2 regions of the Aminobacter sp. DSM 101952 genome follow, and region 2 is predicted to be linked to the other one. Evidence: riboswitches for the same ligand, from Rfam matches in the RefSeq annotation. Region 2 holds a riboswitch; the other holds the start of a gene.

Region 1 (8,835 bases), on a different contig from region 2:
CGCTGACCATCGACCAGGGCGAACACACCCAGCGCTACCAGGGCATCGTCGAGCTCAACGGCATCACGCTGGAAGAGGCGGCCCGCACCTATTTCCGCCAGTCGGAGCAGATCCCGACCGACGTCCGCCTGTCGGTGGCAAAGCTGGTCCTGCCCGCCGAAGGCGGCCCGCGCGAACATTGGCGCGCCGGCGGCCTTCTCGCGCAGTTCCTTCCCGACTCGCCGGAGCGCCGGCGCGTCCAGGACATGCATGGCGGCGACGGTGACGAGCGTGACGTCAGCGTGCATCCCGACGACAATTCCTGGCAGGAGCTCTTGGCGCTGGTCGCCACCATCGAGCCGACCGAACTGATCGATCCGACGGTCGGCACGGAAAGGCTGCTCTACCGGCTGTTCCACGAGCATGGCGCGCGCGTGTATGAAGGCGTGCGCGTTGTCGACGATTGCTCGTGTTCGGGCCAGAAGATCAAGGGCATCCTGCAAGGCTTCACCGCCGAGGAGATCACCGACAGCGTCGAGGATGGCGTCATCCGGGTGGCCTGCGAATTCTGCTCCAAGTCCTACGAGTTCGACCCTGCCGAGTTCGCGTCGGCCCAGTAACGGGTCAGTTCAGCCGGTGCCGGGCGTCGGGCAGGTCGAGCGAGAAGGCGGGGATGGCGATTTCGAAGGTCTCGCCGGCCTCGTTGCGCATGGTGTAGCGCCCGACCATGATGCCCGATGGTGTCGACAGCGGGCAGCCTGAAGCATACTGGTAGCTGTCCCCGGGGTTGAGCTCGGGCTGGTCGCCGACCACGCCCGGGCCCCGGACCTCCTCGACCTTGCCGCTGGCATCGGTGATGTGCCAGTAGCGCGACAACAGCTGGACGAATTCGTCCGAGTTGTTCTCGATGGTGACGCGGTAACCCCAGACATAACGGTTTTCCGATGGCTCCGACTGGTCCACCAGATAGAAGGGCTCGACCTCGACCGCGATGTTGCGGGTGATTGCGCGATACATATGCTGCGCTCCTTGGCCTGCACGGTGACAGAGTCCGCCGCTTGGCGCGGCGGGTCAACTCTCGTTTGCCGCATTCACGCTGATTGTGATGCAGCTGTGGCGGAATTCACCCTGCGTGGTGGCCGCCAAGGAGGCGCTCCGGCTTGCCGGAGCGCCGTTCTGGTCAGCGCGTCGCCTTCAGCGCATCGCCGATGTCGTTGAGCAGGTCGTCGGCGTCTTCGAGGCCGACCGACAGGCGCAGCGTGCCGTCGTCGATGCCGAGTTCGGCGCGGGCCTCGTCGGTCAGGTTCTTGTGCGTCGTCGTCGCCGGATGGGTGATCAGGCTCTTGGAATCGCCGAGATTGTTCGAGATCAGGATGATCCGGAGCGCATTCTCGAAGGCGAAGGCCGCCTTCTTGCCGCCCTTGACGTCAAAGCAGATCAACGTCGAGCCGCCCTTCATCTGGCGCTTGATGATGTCGGCCTGCGGGTGGTCGGCGCGGCCCGGATAGATCAGGCGCGACACTTCCGGGCTCTCGGCCAGGAAGTCGGCGATCCTGGCGGCGGCCTCGGTCTGCTGGCGCACGCGCAGCGGCAGCGTTTCCAGGCCCTTGAGCAGGGTCCAGGCGTTAAACGGCGACAGGCTCGGTCCGGTGTGGCGGAAATAGTCGTGCAGGTTCTCGTCGATCCACTTCTTGTCGGAGAGGATGACGCCGCCGAGGCAGCGGCCCTGACCGTCGATGTGCTTGGTGGCGGAGTAGACGACGATGTGGGCGCCGAGTTCGAGCGGCTTCTGCTGCATCGGCGTGGCGAAGACGTTGTCGACGACGACGCGGGCGCCGACGGAGTTGGCGAGTGCCGCAACCGCGGCGATGTCGATCACCTCGAGCGTCGGGTTGGTCGGGCTTTCCAGGAAGAACAGCTTGGTGTTGGGCCGGACGGCCTTTTCCCAGTTCCCGATGACGGTGCCGTCGACCAGCGTCGCTTCGATGCCATAGCGTGGTGCCAGCGTCTCGACGATCCAGCGGCACGAGCCGAACAGGGCGCGGGCGGCAACGATGTGGTCGCCAGCCTTCAGGCTGCACAGGATGGCGGCGGTAACCGCGGCCATGCCGGATGCCGTGGCGCGGGCGTCTTCGGCGCCTTCCAGCGCGCACATGCGCTTTTCGAACATGTCGACGGTCGGGTTGGCGTAGCGCGAATAGATGAAGCCCGGGGTCTCGCCTTTGAAGCGCGCTTCGGCACTTTCGGCGCTGTCATAGACATATCCCTGGGTGAGGTAGATCGCTTCGGAGGTTTCGCCGAATTCGGAGCGGAGCGTGCCGCCATGGACGAGGGTGGTCTGCGGATTCCAGTTGCGCTTGTCGGAGGTCATGAGCCTAAATCCAGATACAAAAAAACCGGTCGCGAAAAGTCGCAAACCGGTCCAAACGCGGCCCTTTAGCGACTTGTTTAACGTGGCTGCAAGCCGACCGGCCAAATCACCACGGGATAAAGGTCCTTTAGACCCATGGCCGGCTTGCGTCAATCGCAGGGGCGACTAAACGTCTTGGGCCACGCATATGGCCCCGGACGAGCTTCGGGGCCAGCGATCCTCGGCTGTCCGTTCGGATCGGCGGCGCGTAAAGGAGTGAGGCAATTGCGGCAGTCGGGCATTCTTCCGGACCAGGATATCGCGGCGCTGTTCGCCTCCGGCGCGCTCAAGGCGCCGCCGCTCGATGCCGACCAGATCCAGCCGGCCAGCCTCGATCTTCGCCTCGGCGCCAGGGCTTTTCGCGTTCGCGCCAGCTTCCTGCCCGGTCCCAATTCGCTGGTCTCGGCCAAGCTCGACCGCCTCAAGCTGCATGAGATCGACCTGAGCGAAGGCGCGGTCCTGGAGACCGGTTGCGTCTACATCGTGCCGCTGCTCGAAAGCCTGGCCCTGCCGGCCGAAATCTCGGCCTCGGCCAATCCGAAGAGCTCGACCGGCCGCCTCGACATCTTCACCCGCGTGATGACCGATCGCGGCCAGGAGTTCGACAAGATCCCCGCCGGATATGCCGGCCCGCTGTTTCTCGAGGTCAGCCCGCGCACCTTCCCGATCGTCGTGCGCAAGGGCTCTCGCCTGTCGCAGATCCGCTTCAGGAAGGGCAATGCCCTGCTGTCCGAGGCCGAACTGCATGCGCTGCACCTCTCCGACCGGCTGGTCGCCATCGATCCGCCCAACATCTCGGGCGGCGGCATCGCGCTTTCCATCGACCTCGCCGGCAAGCCGGGCAGCATCGTCGGCTACCGCGGCAAGCACCACACCGGCCTTGTCGATGTCGACAAGCGTGCGGCCCAGGACATCGTCGACTTCTGGGACCCGATCTACGCCCACGGCGCCGGCGAACTGGTGCTCGATCCCGACGAATTCTACATCCTGGTGTCGCGCGAGGCGGTGCATGTGCCGCCGCTCTATGCCGCCGAAATGACGCCGTTCGACCCGCTGGTCGGCGAGTTCCGCGTCCACTATGCCGGCTTCTTCGATCCCGGCTTCGGCCATTCCAGCGCCGGCGGCACCGGCAGCCGCGCCGTGCTCGAAGTGCGCAGCCACGAAGTGCCGTTCATCCTGGAGCACGGCCAGGTCGTCGGTCGCCTGGTCTACGAACACATGCTGTCGCGCCCCAAGGCGCTTTACGGCACCGACCTCGGCTCCAACTACCAGGCGCAGGGCCTGAAACTCTCCAAGCACTTCCGCATGGGCTGACCTTTGGTCAGCGCCGCCTGGCCGTTAGTTTGCTTGTCCATTTACAGCCATTGTGCTTGGCTGGACCAGGGACGCCCGGGAAGAGCGCCCGTCAAATGGAGAGGATCATGCAGATTACCCGGAAGTTCGCTTGCGCAGCCTCGCTCGCAGCGCTCTTGTTGACCCTTGGCGGAGCTTCCGCGCAGGAGAAGCTCAAGATCGGCACCGAAGGCGCCTATCCGCCCTTCAACACCGTCACCGCCGACGGCAAGCTGGCCGGCTTCGACGTCGACATCGCCAATGCGCTGTGCGCCCAGATGAAGGTCGAGTGCGAACTGGTTGCCCAGGATTGGGATGGTATCATCCCGGCGCTCCAGGGCGGCAAGTTCGACGCCATCGTCGCCTCGATGACCATCACCGACGAGCGCAAGCAGCAGGTCGACTTCACCGACAAGTACTACACAACGCCGCTGGCACTGATCGCGCCGAAGGATTCCGCCTTGACCTCGGCCGAGCCCGACGCGCTGAAGGGCAAGACCGTCGGCGCGCAGGCGTCGACCACCCAGAGCATCTATGCCGAGGACCACTATGCCAAGGCGGGCGCCGAGGTGAAGCTCTATCCAACCCAGGACGAGGCGGTGGCCGACCTGACCAACGGCCGTCTCGACGCGGTTGTCGCCGACAAGTTCGTGCTGGTCGACTGGATCAAGACTACCGGGCAGGATTGCTGCAAGATGATCGGCGACCTCAAGGGCACCGACTCGCTGACCGGCATCGCCGTGCGCAAGGGCGACCCGCTGCGCGAGAAGCTGAACGCCGCGATCGACGCCATCGTCAAGGACGGCACCTACGCCAAGATCAACGCCAAGTATTTCGACTTCGACATCTACGGCGCGCAGGACTGACGCCTGCGGATAACAAAAAGGCCAGGCGTTCGATCGAGCGCCTGGCCTTTTTCGTGTCCGGAAATCTGGAGCGGGTAGCGGGAATCGAACCCGCGCGTTCAGCTTGGGAAGCTGACGTGCGGAGCTGCAACAAGGGATCGATCTAGCGGGACGCTACGATCCAGCCGCGAGTATTTCGCTTCTGCCGTATGTCTGTCGTGAAGCCGGCCTCGGCAAGCCTGCCTAGCAACTGTTCGAGTGATGCCCCTTCCACTAGGTCAACATGGTAGAGCACCAACATCATGCGGACCTTCCGGAGTAACTCGATTGGAGTCGACAAGAGGATCGGAAATTCGGCGCCTTCGCAATTGAACTTGATGAACGACACGTCCTTGATCTCGTGAGCCGCCATGAAGCTAGAAAGCGACATTGCAGGCACTCGCTCGCCCTTGGGCGACAATTGCTTCATTATCGAGTGGCCCCAGTTGCCGCGATCATGGTGCAGCGTGACCTCGCCGTCCTTGTCCGTCAGTGCAAGACGATGGGCAATGACGTTGAGTGCCGGGTTCAGAGCGGCGTTGACTCGGAGATAGTTGTAGGTTTCCGCGCTTGCCTCGATAGCATGAACCGTCCCATTCGAGGCTTTAGAGGCGGCGGTCAGTGCGAAAGTGCCAATATGAGCGCCGATGTCGATCACGACGTCGGAAGCAGTTGGCTGGTACTCCGGAACGCCTGCAAAAAATATGTCGTTCTCAAAGCTATGGGCGATGACCTTTTCGTCAGCGGTACCTTCACGATAGGCTACATCGAAACCACCAAACCGATTGATTGCCATCTGATAATTGGCTTCGCCAGGGTGGAAGGCGGCCTTGGCGTTGCGGAACCGTTTTTTCAGATGAAGTTTCATGAGGCCTCCGGCGTCCAAACTGCAACGCCATCTATAATCTGCTTTTCGATGCCGCGCTTGTCGCGCCAGTCGCGGCCGATATCGATGGCAGTTCGTCTTGTAAATGGACCACCAAAATATACGGCGCGATAGCTTGACGAAGCGTCCGCTAAAGCCGTGTTCGTACCGTTCATAAACTGTTTATCTGGATCAAGATCGGGGTTCATGTGCTCGCTCGCTATGGATGCAAGCGCTCGCGAGGCAAACAACGGGCCGACGCCGATCCGCGGCGTTATTTTTCGGCGACCAAGCCGTGACCAGTTGCAAATGGCGATCTGGCCAACGTTTGGCTCCGCCATTTGCTTTCGCAATCTCTTCAGGCTGATCTTGTGCGACAGGATCCAGTCATCTTCCAAGTGAAGAAACCACTCGGTTTCCGGCTGCTGCCATAGCCATTTGACTGCCCCGCCATAAGAGGCCTCAGCAGGACGCCGTACCACCGTAGTAAAATATGAGCGGGCTATTTCTTCGACGCGGTTTCCATCTTCTTCGCTGCCCCAAATTGGATCGATATTGAGGAAGAACGTCCGAACGGGAAAGCGGTCGAAAAGTTTCTGCTGAAACGACGCTAAAGTTATTGCGACGAGATCTGGTCGCCGGGTGGCGGTCATAGTTAGGTCAATCATCGCGGCATCTCCAAATTCGGTGGTGATTTTTATCCGCGGTTCCAAGCGGCTTCAACCATTTTCGGGACGCTGGTGGTCGGCCAAATGCATTAGGGCTTGCTAATGAATTTTAGGTGCGCAATACACCCGAGATGCGCCGCAAAGAAATGTCGAAGCTGCTGGATCACGTCCATCTGTCACCTCGGTTTCGGTATGTTTACGTCGACACACCCAAGGTTGCCTGCTCAACTATTAAGCGTGCGCTGCAAAGCGCCGAAAGAGGATACGCGGTAGACGGCGGAGAAGCGTCTGGCGGCAAGTTTGGTTATTCGGAAACCCTCCTAACCGTTCACGACAGGTCCAAATCGCCTCTGAGGCGCCCATCCAATCGCTGGGCACTCAGGTGGGCGCTGGCCAGGGCAAGTGTATCATTTTGCTTTGTTAGAAACCCCTATGCTCGCGTCCTCTCGGCCTATCTGGACAAAATCGCTACAAACGAGAATAGGCGAGAGATTTTTTTGCGTGGTCTGGTTGAAGATCCGCGCGAGCCGATATCGTTCGCACAATTCTTGGACGTCGTCTCAGGTCAGACGCCAGACACAATGAACGCCCATTGGCGTCCGCAATGCTATCACAACATGATAGATTCTATCGGCTACGACTTTATAGGTGCATTTGAAACGTTGAATTCCGATTTGTTGGAAATCCTTAAAATAGCTACACCATCGGCAATAAGTTTTGTGAGTGCCGTCGACGAACATCGTACGTCGGCCATGGAGTATTTGAAACAATACTACGAATTCGAATCTTCTGTGAGATCAGTGCAGTCTATCTACAAAAGAGATTTTGAAGTCTTTGGCTATTCCATCGATCTCAATAAATCCAGCGATAGGCCGGCCTATGCCGGCTTTAGCTCACGCAGGTTCTTGAAATCGATGTCATAGCTTTCGGATGGTCGGCGGCGAAATCCGCCCTTCAGTCGGTCTCCGAGCCAACGTCATCAGTAGCGACTCATACACCCATACAATGCGTCGAATACAACATCATGAATGGCGCGGCGACCATGACATGCCGCACACATTTTGCGCCGGTCACCCGCGCCCGCGCCCATCGGACTGTCTGCCACAACGGAGGAAATCCAATAGACCGTAGCAAGTTCTACCTTGCGCGCACTCATGCGGTGTGTTCGGGCCGCCGCGGCACGTTGTACCACTTCGCCTACATCCTGTCGGCCGCCTACCACGAGACGGCGCTCTCCATTCAGGCGATCCGTGAGACACTGCGAAAAGTAACGCCGCCGCGCTATTGCTGCTGATTTGTCAATGAAAGGAGTGGTGCCAAGAACCGCCTATTTCTGGGTCTAAAGATCGTACCCAAAGCACAATCTGGAGCGGGTAGCGGGAATCGAACCCGCGCGTTCAGCTTGGGAAGCTGACAGGCTACCATTACATCATACCCGCGCGGGCATCTGGTTAGCATTGCCGATGTTGTTGGGCAATCGGGAAACGGAGTGCAGTGCTGCCGTGCCCTTGATGAGGGCACGACAATCGCGATATTCCAGTGAGGCTAGAATCGCAGGAGACTGAGCTTGTCCGGATTGGCGCGTTTTCTCGGTGACACCCCCTTGCGGGTGTTGATCAAGCTCTTGGTCATCTCCTTCCTCGTCGGCATCGTCATGAGCGCCTTCGGCTGGTCGCCCTATGACGTGCTCTACGGCATCCGCGATTTCTTCCTCGACATCTGGCGCATGGGTTTCCGTGCCATCGATCGCTTCCTCGGCTATTTCCTGCTGGGTGCGGCGGTCGTCATTCCGGCCTTCATCATCCTCAGGCTGTTCAGCTACCGCAAATAGGTCGGGCGCAGGCGGATAACTCAGGCGAAGCCGGCGGCGGTCTCGAACAGGATGGCGTGCCGCCGGGCCAGCGCTTCGATGTCGTGCGAATAGCCGCCACCGATGACGCCGCACAGCGGAGTGCCGGCCGTGCGGAAATGCCCGATGACCATGCTCTCGCGCCGGCGCAGGCCTTCGTCGCTCATCGCCAGGCGCCCGAGCCGGTCTCCTCCATGGGGGTCGACGCCGGCGTTGTAGAACACGATGTCCCAGGGCGCGCGGCGCGACAGGCCGGGCAGGACCTCGGCCAGCACGTCCAGATAGGCATCGTCGCCGGTGCCGTCAGGCAGGCCGATATCGAGGCCGGAAGTGGCCTTGCGCACGGGGTAGTTTTTCTCGGCATGCATCGAAAAGGTGAAGACAGCGGGATTGGCGGCGAGGATTTCCGCTGTGCCGTCGCCCTGGTGGACGTCGAGATCGACGACCAGGATGTTTTCCGCCAGCCCGTCCTCGAGCAGCGCCAGCGATGCCACGGCCACGTCGTTGAAGGTGCAGAAGCCGGCACCCTGGGCACGCCTGGCATGATGGCTGCCGCCGGCGGTGTTGCAGGCGATGCCGTGCTCGAGCGCGAGCCGCGCTGCCATAAGCGTGCCGCCCGCGGCAAGCTGGGCACGGCGTGACACACGCTCGCCGACGGGGAAGCCGATTTCACGTTCGATGTGGGCCGGAACGGTGCAGCTCAGCACCTGCTCGACATAGCCGGGCTCATGCGCGAGGCGCAGCCAGCGGGGCGCAATCGGTTCCGCCCGATGGAGCCCGCCCGTCAGGTCCAGGGCATGCAGCCGTTCCATCAGCTGGCGGTACTTGCCCATCGGAAAGCGGTGGTC
Region 2 (8,835 bases):
GATCGGATTGGCGCCGTTGGCGCGGCCGACGGCGCGCACCGCCGCCGGCTTTCCGATCTCGGCGGCGAGGCCGGAATAGCTCGTCGAGGTCCCCGCAGGAATACGCCACAGCCCGTCCCAGACCTGGCGCTCGAAGGCTGTGCCCTGGGGCGCGAGCCGGGTGGCGAATTCAGCGGATTTCCCGACGAAATAGGCACCGAGTTCGGCTTCGATCTGGTCGATCGGTGCCGACCGGCCGAAGGCGATGGCCGAGCCGGTGACGGCCTGCAGCTTGCGCACCTCCGTTGCCAGCGCCTTGCGTTCGAGGAATTCGAGGATGTGCAGGGCATGCAGGTCGGCAATGGCGATCATCGGGCCGATCGGCGTCTCGATCCAGTCGGCCTTGAGCATGGTCTTGCCGCGCAGTTTTGCCGGCGCCTCGCCCAAGAGCCGGGCCACCGCCGCGCGAAAGCCGCTGCCCGAATCGAAGCCGGCATCGACCTGCGCATCGACGACGCTGTCGCCCGAGGCCAGCCGCTCCGCCGCCTGCCCGAGCCGCCGCAAACGCGCCATTTCGAGGAAGCTCATTCCGAAGCGGCGCTTGAAGGCGCGCCGTACGGTGGAGGCATCGAAGCCCAAGGCGACGATGTCGGTCTCAAGCCAGCGGCGCTCCGGCTCACGCTCAAGCGCCTCCAGCAGCGCCGACACGTGCGGTTCAGGCGCGCCAGACCCCATCATCGGCCGGCAGCGCAGGCAAGGCCGGAAGCCGGCATGCAGGCATTCGGCCGTTGTGTCGAAGAAGCGCACGTTCTCGCGCTTGGGTTTTCGCGCAGCGCAGGTCAGCCGGCAGAAGATACCGGTAGAGGTGACGCCGACATAGGCAAAACCGTCATAGCCCGGATCGCGTGCAATCAGGGCATCGTAGAGTGTGTCGTCACTGGGGCGCTGGAAAAGCATGCCCGATGCTTAGCGCGAGTCCGCAGCCGACGCCGCCGAAAATCGGGCGTATATTCTCACTGCTGACAAGTCATGTGCCGACCAGCCGCGCCACCTCTTCCAGCCAGTGGTCTCGGATGCCGAGCGCCTTGAGGTGCTCGACCGTGCTCGCGACATAATCCTCGTTGCGGCCGGACTGGCCGACCGCGCCGGTGACGATCTCGGCGGCGTGCGCCGCATCGAGATTGCCGGCATACTGGTGGTGGTTGCGGTCGGCGATGTAGCAGACCGCCTCCACCCTTTCGCCCTTGTCGAGCCGGATCGCCAACTGGCGCTCGAGATAGACGCTGGTGACCAGTTCGCGTTCGCGCAGATAGGCAAGCACCTCGTCGCGAAGATCTCCAGGGACGCGGAAGGCGAGGCCGACGCAGGAGCCGCCACGATCGAGACCGAGCACGAGACCGGGTCGCTGCTCGGTGCCACGATGGACCCAGGAGCGGATGCACAGCGCGCGTCGAAAGCCCATCAGCCGGGCGCGGCGCGTCTCGACATGGGCGAAACCTGGACGCCACATCAGCGAGCCATAGCCAAAAACCCAAAAATCGCCCATATCGCCAAGCCTGTTGGTGGTTCGCGGGTCTTGCTGCGTGCGGCGGCGCGCCGCCTACCGGATGTGGAATGGCCGCGGTAACACTTTGAATGCGTGCGAGCGCCTTCCGGCACGATGCAGTAACGAGAGCCTTAGCATGACGTCAAGCCAAGACCGGAAACCGAACTCCAGCCGCCGCTTCCTGTGGCTGACGCTGTTCATCATCGTGCTGTTCGGCGGTTACAGCGCCGGCTGGTTCTGGTTTGCCGGACGGGCGCAGCAGGAAGTCGTCCAGCGTATTGCAGAGGTCAACCGCGACGGCGTATCCGCCACCTGCGCCAAGCCCGAGATCAAGGGCTTTCCCTTCCGGATCGGCCTGTTCTGCGACAGGCTGGAATTCGAGGACGCGACGCGGCGGATTTCGGTCAGCGCCGGCAACCTGCGCACCGCGGCCCAGGTCTACCAGCCGATGCGCACGGTGCTCGAAATCGACGGGCCGCTGCGGCTGACCGCGCCCGACCTGCCGCAACTCCAATTCGACTGGGAGCTGCTGCATGCCAGCGCCCGCATCGCCCAGCCGCTGCCCGAACGGCTGTCGGTCGAGACCCGCAAGCTCGTCGGCCAGGCATCCTTCAGCGACGGCGCGCCGATGCCGCTGTTCACCGCCGAGGACACGCAGCTGCATATGCGCCCGAACGGACCCGATATCGACATTGCCGGCACCTTCACCGGGTTGGCGATCGACCCCCAGGCCCTGCACGGCCGCAAGCTGCCGTCGCTCGACGGCAGCGCCGACACCTCGCTAAAAAACGGCGTAACGCTGCTTGCGGACAAGGTGAGAAGCCTGCGCGGCCAGACGGGCACGATCCGTTCGATGACGCTGTCGACCGGCGGCACCGCAGGTGCTGCGATCAGCGGGCCGTGGACGATCGCCGAAGACGGTCTGGTCGACGCCGACCTGAAGGTGACGATCCGGAACCCGCGCGAACTGTCGCGCATACTTTCAGAAGTCGTGCCGGAACAGCGCCAGCAGTTCGAGACGGCTTTCTCCGGCCTCGCAATTCTCGGCGACGCACCGACCCTGCCGCTCAAGATCGTCAAGGGCAAGGCAACGCTGGGCTTCATCCCGCTGGGGATGGTGCCGGCGGTGGAGTGAGGTGATTGAGTAGTGAGTAGTGAGTAGTGAGTAGTGAGTAGTGAGTAGTGAGTAGTGAGTAGTGAGTAGTGTCGATGCCAGCCGAGCGGCCGAGGCAACTACTATTCCCTATTCCCTATTCCCTACTCGCTAATTCTTCACCGGATGCTCGATGGCCTCGCGGCCGAAGTTCGGCACGTCGACTTCCTGGCCGGCGTCGATGATCGAGCGCCGGATGGCGCGGGTGCGGGTGAACATCTCGAACAGCTTGTCGCCATCGCCCCAGCGGATCGCCCGCTGCAGCGAGGCAAGGTCTTCCGAGAAGCGCGCCAGCATTTCCAGGATCGCGTCCTTGTTGTGCAGGCAGACGTCGCGCCACATCGTCGGATCGGAGGCGGCGAGACGGGTGAAATCGCGGAAGCCCGAAGCCGAATACTTGATGACTTCCGACTTGGTCACCGACTCCAGATCGTCTGCCGTGCCGACGATGTTGTAGGCGATGATGTGCGGCAGGTGCGAGACGATGGCGAGCGTCATGTCGTGATGCTCGGGGTCCATCGTGTCGATGTTGGAGCCGCAGCGGCGCCAGAACTCCGACAGCTTCTCCAGCGCCACCGGATCGGTATCGGGCAGCGGCGTGAAGATGCACCAGCGGTTCTCGAACAGTTCGGCGAAGCCGGCGTCGGGGCCCGACTTCTCGGTGCCAGCCAGCGGGTGGCCGGGGATGAAGTGCACGCCTTCGGGCACATGCGGGGCCATCTGCGCGATGACGGAGGCCTTGGTCGAGCCGACGTCGGTGAGGATGGCGCCCGGCTTCAGCGCCGGCGCCATGTCGATGGCCACGGCACCGGACGAGCCGACAGGCACCGAGACGATGACCAGGTCGGCATCCTTCACCGCCACCTTGGCGTCCGTCGAATAGCTGTCGCCGAGGCCGAGTTCCTCGGCGCGGGCGAGCGTCGCCGCACTGCGGGTGGAGATGGCGATGTGGCGGGCAATCCCTTCGCGGCGGATGACGCGGGCCAGCGACGAGCCGATCAGGCCGATGCCGACGAGGGCGATCTTGTCAAACAGGGGTTCGGACATTTTTCAACTTTTCAGGAATTCGGTGAGTGCGGCAATGACGCCGCGATTGGCCTCTTCAGTGCCGATGGTCATGCGCAGCGCATTGGGGAAGCCGTAGCCGGCGACCCTGCGCAGGATATACCCCCGCGCGCTGAGATACTCATCGGCGACCGCAGCCGAATGCTTGGCATCTTCCGGAAAGTGGACCAGCAAGAAGTTGCCTACCGAAGGCGTGACGCGCAAGCCCAGTGCCTCGAACTGGTTGACGAGCCATTCGGCCCACTGGGCGTTGTGGGCGATGGTGCGCTCGACATGGGCACGGTCCTCCATCGCCGCCACGCCGGCCTCGATGGCCGCCGCGTTGACGTTGAACGGGCCGCGCATGCGCTCCAGCACCTCGATGATGTGCGACGGCGCATAGACCCAGCCGACGCGCATGCCGCCAAGGCCGTGGATCTTCGAGAAGGTGCGCGTCATGACGACGTTCTCGTTGGCCGCGACCAGTTCGACGCCCGCCTCGTAGTCGTTACGACGGACATATTCGGCATAGGCGGCGTCGAGCACCAGGAGTACGTTCTTCGGCAGCGCCGCGTGCAGGCGACGCACCTCCTCGAACGGCAAGTAAGTGCCGGTCGGGTTGTTGGGGTTGGCGAGGAAGACGATCCTGGTCTTCGGCGACAGCGCGGCGATGATGTGGTCGACGCTGGCCTTCTCGGCCTCTTCCCTGGCAACGACGGGCGTGGCGCCCGCAGCCTGAATGTAGATCTTGTAGACCATGAAGCCGTGCTCGGTGTAGACGGCCTCGTCACCCGGCGACAGGTAACTCTGCGCCAGCAGGCCCAGAACTTCGTCGGAACCGTTCGAGCACAGGATGTTGGCCTGGTTGAGCCCATGGGTCGCCGCGATCGCCTGCTTCAGGCGTGAGGCCGACCCGTCGGGATAATACTCCATCTTTTCGGCGAGCTTCTTCACCGCCTCGATGGCATGGGGCGAGGCGCCCAGCGGATTTTCGTTCGACGAGAGCTTATGAACCTTGGTCACGCCTGCGGGAGCTGCGCTCTTGCCGGGTACATAGGCTGCGATGTCCATGATGCCGGCGCGGGGTTCGGGGCGAATCTGCTCAGGTGCCTTGGTCATGTCGAAAAATCCTGGATTGGCGCCTCCGGATGGAGGCCGCAGCGGGAATACCCCTAGGGGCCGCCAATGTCGAGGAAAACCGGCAAAACCGGCGGTTCTGGCTGGACCATTGGGTCACGGTTGACGCAATCCCCGCCCAGGCGTAATAGCAGGCCATGAACCCGTGGTGATTTGGCCGGTCGGCTTGCAGCCACGTTAAACAAGTCGCTAAAGGGCCGTTTGCGATCCGTAAACCGGCTGTGCGACTGCAGGCCGGTTTTTTGTTGTTTGGAGTTCGCACAGTGCCGATCAAGATCCCGGATCAGCTCCCCGCCCGTGAAGTGCTGGTGAAAGAGGGCGTCTCCGTCATGGACGAGCAGACCGCGCTCCGCCAGGACATCCGCCCACTGCAGATCGGTCTGCTCAACCTGATGCCCAACAAGGTGCGGACGGAAACCCAGATCGCCCGCCTGATCGGCGCCAGCCCGCTGCAGGTGGAGCTGACCCTGGTTCGTATCGGCACCCACAAGGCCAAGAACACCTCCGAAGACCACCTGATCAGCTTCTACCAGACCTGGGACGAGGTGAAGGACCGCAAGTTCGACGGCTTCATCATCACCGGCGCGCCGATCGAGCTGCTGCCCTTCGAGGACGTCACCTACTGGGACGAACTCAAGCAGATCATGGACTGGACGACGACCAACGTGCATTCGCCGTTCTTCATCTGCTGGGGCGCGATGGCGGCGGCATGGCATTTCCACAAGGTCCCCAAGCACACGCTGGAGCAGAAGGCCTTCGGCGTCTTCCGGCACAACAACAACGCGCCGGCGTCGCCTTATCTCGCCGGATTCTCGGACGACTTCGCCATTCCGGTGTCGCGCTGGACCGAGGTTCGTGCCACCGACATTCCCGCGGGCTCCGGCCTGGAACTGCTGATGGAATCGGAAGAGACCGGCCCGAGCCTACTGTCCGAAGAAACCGGCAACCGGCTCTACATGTTCAACCACATTGAATACGACTCGACCTCGCTGAAGGAAGAGTACGACCGCGACGTGGCCGCCGGCGTCGAGATCGCGGTGCCGCACGAATATTACCCCGACGACGACCCGCAGCGCCGGCCGCTCAACCGCTGGCGCTCGCACGCCCACCTGCTGTTCGGCAACTGGATCAACCGGGTCTACCAGACCACGGCCTACGATCTGGAAAACATCGGCAAGTAGCCTCGGAAACCGCGCCCGGCATCCGGGCGCGGTTTCCGGCAGGTGCGCGGAACCTAGTCCGCCGAAGCCCGGTGCTCGCGGAAGGCGCAGGCAAGGATGCGCAGCGCCTCGCGCGAGCGGCGGTCGGTCAGCGTCGAATGCAACACGATCTCCGACGACGGCACTCCGGGCAGGCTGAACTTGCGGCTGATCTCGATGGTGCCGGGCGGGGCCAACCTGCTGGGAAACACGGATGTCGCGAGCCCGGCCGCAACGCCTGCGGTCACCAGGGACGAACCGCCGCCGACGAAGACCTCGACCCAGGGAATGCCGGCATCGTCGAGCGTGCGCGTGGCCACGTCCCGCACGCCACAGGCCCGCGACAGGGTCGCCAGCCGGATCGGCTCGCCCTGGCGATGATGGAAGTCCGGTGTAGCGAACCAGCCGAAATGCTCAGGGCCCAGGACCTCGCCGTCGCGGCGGTCGTCCTCGCGCCGGACGATGGCCGCGTCGAGCTTGCCTCGATCGAAGGCGTCGAGCAGGTTGCTCGAATTGTCGACCTGGACCTCGATCGTCAGCGCCGGGTCATGCTGGTTGAGGCGCGCCAGCAACGTCGTCACTTCAGGACCAGCAACGTGACCGGCAATGCCGAGCGCGAAGCGGCGCGTGCCGCAGGACAAGCCGGCAACCGCATTGTCATGCGCAGCGAGGAATGCCCGGGCCGAATCGATGAACATCGCTCCTTCGGCCGACAGCCGGACACGGCGCGGCGTGCGTTCGATCAGCTTGCGGCCGACGCGCTCCTCCAACCGCTTCAACTTGACGCTGACCGCAGCCTGCGTCGAGCCGAGGGCATCGGCAGCGCGGGTGAAACTCTGCAGGTCGGCCACCATGACAAAGTTACGCACGGCCTCGGCATCGAGCCACAACATCTCATTCATCCATAATTGTTATCTCTGAAATAGGATTACATAGCATTTATGTATGTTCAAGCTTCGCCTATCTGAGGTGCTTTCAAGCAACCAGCGGCGACGGACTTCCCCCTTCGCCGCCAGCGGAGACACGGGATGAAAGTGACAAGCAGAGACAATCTGGCGCTGGCGGCGGTTTGTCTGGCCGCGCTGATGTTCGGCCTGGAGATCTCCAGCGTGCCGGTGATCCTGCCGACGCTCGAACATGTGCTGCAGGCCGACTTCAAGGACATGCAGTGGATCATGAACGCCTATACCATCGCCTGCACCACGGTGCTGATGGCGACGGGTACGCTGGCCGACCGCTACGGGCGCCGGCTGGTTTTCGCCGCTACCGTCGTTGCATTCGGCGTCACCTCGCTCTTGTGCGGCATTGCCCCCACCACCGAAGTGCTGATCGTCGGCCGCTTCCTGCAGGGCATGGCCGGCGGCGCGATGTTCATCTGCTCGATCGCCATCCTTTCCAACCAGTTCGACGATGCCCGGGCACGCGGCAATGCCTTTGCCATCTGGGGCGTGATCGCCGGTATCGGCCTAGGCTTCGGGCCGATCATCGGCGGCGTGATCGTCGCCCTGTCGACCTGGCAGTGGGTTTTCCTGGTGCATGCGCCTCTGGCGGTGCTGTGCCTGGGTCTGACCTTCGGCGGCGTGCAGGAGTCGCGCGACCCGCAGGCCAAGAAGCTCGACCTGCCCGGCATCGTCATCCTGAGCGCGACGGTCTTCGGCCTGACCTACTACATCACCCAGGGCGCAGACATCGGCTTCCTGAGCCCGACGGCCATCGCCGTCGCGGCAGCAACGCTGGTCGGCCTTGTCGCTTTCGTGACGGTCGAGCGACTGCATCCGCATCCGATGTTCGATTTCTCGGTGTTCAGGATCCGCGACTTCTCCGGCGCCATCGTCGGATGCATCGGCATGAACTTCAGCTACTGGCCGTTCATGGTCTACCTGCCGATCTATTTCACCGTCGGTCTCGGCTTCGACAGCACGGAGACCGGGCTCGCCGTGCTCGCCTATACGGTGCCGTTCCTGGTCATGCCGCCAGTCGCCCAGTATCTGCTCTTGCGCACCAGCGCCCGCATCGTCATTCCACTCGGCCTGTTCACCATCGGCCTTGGTTTCATCGCCATGTGGCTTGCCACCGGCATCGAGCCCGCAAGCGGCCTGGCCGTGCTGCCCGGCGCGCTGATCGCCGGCATCGGCCTCGGCCTGACGACCACGCCCGCCACCAACATGACCACAGGCTCGGTGCCGGCCAGCCGTGCCGGCATGGCCTCGGGCATCGACACCAGCGCAAGGCTGATCGCGCTCGCCATCAACATTGCCGTGATGGGCTTCGTGCTGGTCGAGGGCATTCTTTCCGGGCTGAAAAGCGCCCTGCCCGCAGGCATCGACGCCGGCCAGCTCAGGTCGCTTGCAGAGCGTATCGCTGCCGGCGGCGCGATCGACGGAGCGCAAGGCGCGCTCGACGTTCCGGCCGAAATCGTCCACGCAGCACTGGTCAACGGCTTCGCCTGGGTGATGCTCTATGGCGGCATCGGCGTGTGGATCCTGGCGGCGACCAGCTTCGCGCTGTTCGGGGCCGGCAAATCGGCTGATGTCACGAAAGCCGAAACGTCGGCAACCTGACGCCCGAGGGCCGGGCAATGGCGCCCGGCCTTAACCCTTCGGCGTGAACACCCGCACCGACTTCGGCCGAATGCGGAAATGCGCCGGTGTCCAGGTGACGAGCTCGCCATCGGTATTGACCGGCCGCGGCCGCTTGGTGCGGACGGTCACCTCGGTGGTCTTGAAGGCGCGCACGTCGTCCCACTGCCCTTGCGTGCCCTTGCGCAGGCTGGGCAG

The links. Region 2 has a riboswitch for S-adenosylmethionine ahead of metA (homoserine O-succinyltransferase). Riboswitches for the same ligand answer to the same signal wherever they lie in the genome.
Region 1: it holds a riboswitch for S-adenosylmethionine, as region 2 does, so the genes downstream of both, ASC75_RS04760 (O-succinylhomoserine sulfhydrylase) here and metA (homoserine O-succinyltransferase) in region 2, are expected to answer to the same signal.

What each region holds. Positions count from the first base shown of each region.
Region 1 is NZ_LMCL01000003.1:35,094-43,928, reverse strand. Features, by position in the region: gene ASC75_RS04770 (Hsp33 family molecular chaperone) at 1-599, shown strand, start outside; gene apaG (Co2+/Mg2+ efflux protein ApaG) at 604-996, opposite strand; gene ASC75_RS04760 (O-succinylhomoserine sulfhydrylase) at 1,160-2,350, opposite strand; SAM riboswitch at 2,396-2,473, opposite strand; gene ASC75_RS04755 (2'-deoxycytidine 5'-triphosphate deaminase) at 2,615-3,703, shown strand; gene ASC75_RS04750 (ABC transporter substrate-binding protein) at 3,811-4,587, shown strand; gene ASC75_RS04745 (FkbM family methyltransferase) at 4,730-5,473, opposite strand; gene ASC75_RS04740 (hypothetical protein) at 5,470-6,138, opposite strand; gene ASC75_RS25100 (sulfotransferase family protein) at 6,252-7,061, shown strand; tRNA gene ASC75_RS04735 (tRNA-Gly) at 7,504-7,577, opposite strand; gene ASC75_RS04730 (DUF6460 domain-containing protein) at 7,706-7,969, shown strand; gene ASC75_RS04725 (histone deacetylase) at 7,990-8,835, opposite strand, start outside.
Region 2 is NZ_LMCL01000008.1:36,803-45,637, forward strand. Features, by position in the region: gene ASC75_RS08695 (trifunctional transcriptional activator/DNA repair protein Ada/methylated-DNA--[protein]-cysteine S-methyltransferase) at 1-936, opposite strand, end outside; gene ASC75_RS08700 (gamma-glutamylcyclotransferase) at 1,007-1,525, opposite strand; gene ASC75_RS08705 (DUF2125 domain-containing protein) at 1,662-2,660, shown strand; gene ASC75_RS08710 (prephenate/arogenate dehydrogenase family protein) at 2,790-3,725, opposite strand; gene hisC (histidinol-phosphate transaminase) at 3,729-4,841, opposite strand; SAM riboswitch at 4,995-5,072, shown strand; gene metA (homoserine O-succinyltransferase) at 5,123-6,040, shown strand; gene ASC75_RS08725 (LysR family transcriptional regulator) at 6,094-6,951, opposite strand; gene ASC75_RS08730 (MFS transporter) at 7,087-8,619, shown strand; gene ASC75_RS08735 (lipid kinase) at 8,650-8,835, opposite strand, start outside.